Linked DNA regions of Deinococcus aerius. The protein of the gene in region 2 interacts with the protein of the main gene of each other region in a pairwise test. Links are inferred from orthologs where the notes say so. Each region holds a gene or a part of one and is shown on either strand. Other genes may lie near its edges.

Region 1 (2,922 bases), on a different replicon or contig from region 2:
AGGCGCAGACCGTCATCGTGATCGACATGGGCGGCGGCACGACCGACGTGGGCGTGTTCAAGCGCGGCAACCTCGCGCACTCGGCGTGCATTCCCCTCGGCGGCGAGCACGTGACCGCCGACCTCGCGCAGATCCTCAAGATCCCGCACGAGGAGGCCGAGAACGTCAAGCGCAAGTACGGGGCCGCCATCCCCGAACTCGCCGACCCCGACCTCACGCTGGAGATCACCTCCTCGAACGGCTCCACGCACGCGATCAGCGCCTTTGAACTGTCACGCATCATCAAGCCGCGTCTGTCGGAAATCTTCGGCATGGTCCGCGACGAGATCGATCAGGCGCTCGGCCCGGTGGAACTCGTGGCGCAGGGTGTGGTGCTGACGGGCGGGGCCAGCCTGCTGCGCGGCACGACGGACCTCGCCCGCGACCGCTTCCGGCTGCCCGTCCGGCTGGGGCGCCCGCGCGGGATCGGGGGGCTCACCGACATCGTGAGCGGCCCGGCGCACTCCAGCGGCGTCGGCCTGGTGCTGTACGGGATCGGCCAGGACGGCAAGGTGCCCGTCTCAGTGTTCCAGGAACCGGAGCCCGCGCCGGCTCCCGCCCCGGTGAGCAAGGGGAGCCCACAGCCCGAGGTCACGGTGGTCGCGCCCAACCCGGCGCCCGCCGCCGCGCCCAAGAAGGAGAAGGACAAGAGCAGCGGCACCTTTATGGACCGCGTGCGGGGCATTTTCAAGGACTGGCTGTAACCGGTTTAGCGGTGAGGCCGGGGCGCAGGAGGACCCGACCCTTCCCCCGGGGGGACGTGGCGGGTATCCTGCGTTAAACTACACCGCATGATTCGTGGGCACCGCCAAGGGTGCGCCGCGTGAAGGAGACATGATGCAAGCGGCCAGAATTCGCGTGATTGGCTTGGGCGGGGCGGGAAACAATGCGGTGAACCGCATGATCGAATCGGGACTCGAGGGCGTCGAGTTCGTCGCGGGGAACACCGACGCGCAGGTGCTCGCCAAGAGCCACGCCGAGGTCCGCATTCAGCTCGGGGACCGCCTGACCCGCGGTCTGGGCGCCGGGGCCGACCCCGAGGTGGGGGAAAAGGCCGCCCTGGAGGACCGCGAGCGCATCAAGGAGTACCTCGACGGCACCGACATGCTGTTTATCACCGCCGGGATGGGCGGCGGCACCGGCACGGGCAGCGCCCCGGTGGTCGCCGAGATCGCCCGCGAGATGGGCATCCTGACGGTCGCCATCGTGACCCGGCCCTTCAAGTTCGAGGGACCCAAGCGCGCCCGGGTGGCCGAGGACGGCATCAACAAGCTCACGGAGCGCGTGGACGGCATGATCGTGGTGAACAACGAGAAGCTGCTCACCGCCGTGGACAAGAAGGTCTCGTTCCGCGAGGCGTTCCTCATCGCCGACCGGGTGCTGTACTACGGGGTCAAGGGGATCAGCGACGTGATCAACGTCGAGGGCATGATCAACCTCGACTTCGCGGACGTGCGGAATATGCTCTCCAACTCGGGCACGGTCCTGATGGGCATCGGCGCGGGCCGGGGCGAGAAGGTCGCCGACGAGGCCGCCATGAGCGCCATCCACTCGCCGCTGCTGGAGCGCGGCATCGAGGGGGCGCGCCGCATCCTGATCAACGTGACGGGCGGCTACGACCTCTCCATGACGGACGCGAACGAGATCGTGGAGAAGATCCGCGACGCCACCGGCTTCGAGGACCCCGACATCCTCTTCGGCATCACGCCGGACGAGGCGGCGGGCGACGAGGTGCGCGTCACCGTGATCGCCACCGGCTTCGGCGAGGGCGCCTTCCCCAGCGGCCTGAGCCTGGGCATGGGCAAGTCGGGCAGCCGCGGCACGAGCATCGACACCATCGTGCGCCCGGTGCGCGGTCAGGGCGGCAGCTCCTACGACCCCAAGGACTACGACATCCCCGCGTTCCTGCGGAATGTCGGGCGCGACTGAGCCCCCGCGTCACGGCGTCTCTTCCAACCACCCTCCGCGCGGGGGTGGTTTTTTCGGCTTGTGAGAGGGAAACCGGTGGGCGGACACGTTGTCCAGGGGACGGGGCGGTTGCGTTGGGGCAGCGTGCCCGTTCACGCCCTCTCCAGGGAAGGATTAAAACGGTCTGCCTTGAAGCGGTTTTGCGAAAGCCAAGCCCAGGAAAACCGTTGAAACTGGGCTGACCACTGGAAACAGGGCCCCACACCTTTGTAGCCCTCAACACTTTAGCCTGGCCTCATTGTACGGCGGCGTACTCAATCGCTTTTCCCCGACTTTTACGATCCCATTGTCGAGCTGGGAACAGGTCCGTAATCTTCCCGGATTGACTGAAGACGAGCGGGGCTTGAAGCATGTCCGGACGAGGCGCGCTTCAAGTCAAGGCCACCTTTTGATGTTCCTGATCAGGAGGATTGAAGATGCGTAAGGTAATCGTGTCGGCGGCCCTGCTGGTGTCCTCGGTGGCTCTGGCGGGAGGCGGCAGCGCCGTCCCGACGGGCAACACCATCGCGGCCATCGTGGCGAACGACCCCAACTTCAGCACCCTGCTGTCGGCGGTGCAGGCGGCCGGGCTGGTGGAGACGCTGAGCGGCCCCGGGCCGTACACCGTCTTCGCGCCCACCAACGCGGCCTTCGCCAAGGTGCCGCAGGATCAGCTCACCGCCCTGCTGAACAACCGCGAGCAGCTCCGCGCCCTGCTGCTGTACCACGTGGTGCCGGGCCGGGTGACGGCGGCCCAAGTCAGTGGCCTGAGCAGCGCGACGACCGCGAGCGGCGGGACCCTGAACATCACCGCGAGCGGCAACACGGTCAGGATCAACGACGCGACGGTCACCCGTGCCGACATCCGCGCGAGTAACGGGATCATCCACGTCATCGACACCGTTCTGATGCCCTGAGCGGGCCGGGCACGGGGGA
Region 2 (2,920 bases):
GTCCACCCGCTTGGGCTGGCGCTGGAGGACGGCGTAGGCCCGGGGCAGCGCCTCCGCACTGCGTCCCGCCAGCGTCATGGCCTGGGCCAGCCGGAACTGGGCGTCCACGTCGTTGGGTTCGAGCGCCACAACCTGCGTCAGGGTGGTGCTGAGCCCCGCGAAGTCCCCGGCGCGGGTCTGCTCGGCGGCGAGCGCCTCCAGCACCTGCCGCTCGCTGGCGGGTCCGGCCTTGCCCTGGGCGAGCGTGGCTGCCTGCCCGTAAAACCTCAGCGCGTCCGCATAGCGCTTCTCACGGGTGGCAATCACGCCGAGGTTGTACGGTGCCTCATAGCGGTCCGGGGCCAGCGTGGCGAGCTGCGTGAACTCGAAGGCCGCTCCCTTGAGATTCCCCAGCGCGAGCAGCGTGAGGCCCAGCCCGAAGTGCGGCTCCGGCTGCGCGTAATTCTGCGCGATCAACCCCTCGAACAGCGTGCGCGCCTGCGGGAGTTGCCCCGCATTCAGGGCGGCCCGCGCCCGCGCGAGTTGGGCCTGCTGCGGCTGCGTCAGCGGCGTGACGGGTACGGGGGGCGTGGTGGCCGCGGGCTTGTCGGGGGTAGCGGATGGAGTGGGAGTTCCCGGAACAGCCGGGACCTTGGGGAGAGCAGGTGTGCCGGTCTGGTTGAGAGTGTTCTGGACGGAGATCGCCGCCGACGTGTCGAGCAGCGTCTGCGCCGAGGCGGCAGGCGTGCCCGCCAGCAGCAGGCCGAGCAGCACCTTGAGATTACGTTGATTCACCGGGGGCCTCCAGGGGGGGGAGAACGTGAACAGGGTAGGCGAGACGTTCTTGCTGAACCCTTACGCGCCTTCTTGCTCTGCGCTGGGTGCCGTAATTCTGTCACGCCCCGCGGCAAGCTGGACAGGAAGAGGTTGGGGCTGCCTCACAAGCCTTACGAAGTGGGCAAGGAAAAACCTCCAGTGGGGGAGGTCTCTTGGTTGGAGGGGGTTAGGCGGGAATGCCTATGGCCGCACCGGGCCGCTTGAGCGCCAGTTGTCCGCAGGCTGCCCCCGCATCTTTCCCGCGCGAGCGGCGCACACTCACGTCCACGCCCCGCGCCTCCAGCACGTCGTAGAACGCCTGAATCTGTTCCTCGGTGCTGCTCTCGAAGCCCGAGCCGTCCCAAGGATTCATCGGGATCAGGTTGACGTGGCTCACGAGTCCCTTCAGCAGGTCGGCGAGCATTTCCGCCTGCCACAGGTGGTCGTTCACCCCGCGCAGCATGGTGTATTCCAGCGTCACGCGCCGCCCCGTCACTGACTGGTAATCACGGGCGGCAGCCATGATTTCCTCGATGGAGTTCGCCGCACCGGTCGGGATGATGCGCCGCCGCGTTTCCTCGTCCGGGGCATGCAGGCTGATCGCCAGCTTGATGCCCAGATCGTCCTCGGCGGCGAGTTGCCGGATGCCCTTGGCGATCCCCACGGTGGAGAGGGTCACCCGGCGCTTGCTCATGCCCAGCGCCTGCGGGTGCAGCAGGATGCGGGCGGCCTGCATGGTGTTCGCGTAGTTCAGCATGGCCTCGCCCATGCCCATGAAGACCAAGTTGCGGATCTCGCGCGGGCCGATCCCCTCGCCGCCCGCTACGGCGAGCACCTGCGCGACGATCTCGCCCGGCGTCAGGTTGCGCCCGAAGCCCATCGCCCCCGTCGCGCAGAAGGCGCAGCGGGCGGGGCACCCCACCATCGTGGACACGCAGATCGTCTTGCGGTCGAGGTAGGGCATGTAGACGGCCTCCATCTGGCGGCCGTCGTTGAGCGTAAAGAGGTATTTGACCGAACCGTCCGAGCTGCGGACGGTCTCGATCTCCTTAAAGGGGTTCAGGGTATAGCGCGCGGCGAGGTCGGCGCGAGCCTCCGCCGGAAGGTTCGTCATGGCGCCAAAGGTCCCCACGCCCTGCACGAAGACCCACTCCAGCAGTTGCCGCCGCCGGAAGCCCTCCAGCGGGTACAGGTCAGGGTGAAGGTCGAGGAGAAGCTGCATCAGGAAAGTTTAGCGCGTGGGCGGGTTCGGGGGGGAGGGAAGGGCACGTTCGATGAGGGAGGATGTCTCTGTGGCCGGGACTCAGCGGGCACCCCAACGCCGACGTTTTACCCTGAACCTGTGGCGACCGCCGACCCCAACCTTAGCGTCCTGACCGCGATGATCACCCCCGCCGTGCTCATCAGCGGCGCGGGCACGCTCCTGATGAGCACGAGTACCCGGCTCGGGCGGACGACCGACCGGGTGCGGCATCTCACCGCGCGCTTCAAGGTCCTCGTGAGCGAGAGCGGCCAGCTTGAACCCCTCGCGCGCGAGGAAAAGCGCATGATCATCCGCCAGCTTCCGCGTCTCGCCCGCCGCACCCGCATCATCCAGCGGGCGATGACGGCGCTGTACGTGGCGGTCGCCCTGCTCGTGCTGACGAGCATTCTCATTGGGTCAGGCGCTTTATTCGGCGCAGCGTTCGGTCTGGCTCCGGTCATTCTCGCCATTCTGGGCGCGGCCTCCCTCGCCTATGGGGCGCTCCTCCTGAGCTTTGAGACGCGGCTGAGTGCGCGCACTACGCATGAGGAAATGCAGTTTTTGGTTGACCTGGGGCGGCATTACGCCACCCTCTACAGCGAGGAGGCGGGGCGGGTGGCGCGCGAAGTGTAGGCCATAACAGCAAAGCCCCCACCCGTCTCCGAGTGGGGGGTCTTTGAACTTGCCTACGCTCAGTCAGCGTAGCCGGGAATGGTCGGCGTGCTGCCCGGTCGCGTATCGTCGTACCGCTGGGTGCCGGTGACCGAGTCGGGGCTGCGCCCCTCCTCGCCGTACTTCTCCAGGGTGCGGTCGTCGGCGACCTGCATCTCGCGGACGGTCATGAGACCCGTTCCAGCGGGGATCAGCTTGCCGAGAATGACG

The links. The genes of interacting proteins can lie anywhere in the genome.
Region 1: the proteins of rlmN (region 2) and ftsZ interact in binary tests that used the Escherichia coli proteins (3 or more experiments, as listed by UniProt). The link is inferred for Deinococcus aerius from one-to-one orthologs.

The regions. Positions count from the first base shown.
Region 1 is NZ_BFAG01000004.1:134,357-137,278, forward strand. It holds ftsZ (cell division protein FtsZ), read left to right. Parts: upstream 1-876; coding sequence 877-1,968; downstream 1,969-2,922. Other genes in the region: ftsA (cell division protein FtsA), read left to right, coding at 1-743; DAERI_RS07515 (fasciclin domain-containing protein), read left to right, coding at 2,424-2,903. UniProt on the Escherichia coli protein: Essential cell division protein that forms a contractile ring structure (Z ring) at the future cell division site. The regulation of the ring assembly controls the timing and the location of cell division.
Region 2 is NZ_BFAG01000017.1:60,379-63,298, forward strand. It holds rlmN (dual-specificity RNA methyltransferase RlmN), read right to left. Parts: upstream 2,018-2,920; coding sequence 983-2,017; downstream 1-982. Other genes in the region: DAERI_RS19410 (tetratricopeptide repeat protein), read right to left, coding at 1-774; DAERI_RS19420 (DUF2721 domain-containing protein), read left to right, coding at 2,177-2,671; DAERI_RS19425 (DNA-directed RNA polymerase subunit beta'), read right to left, coding at 2,731-2,920.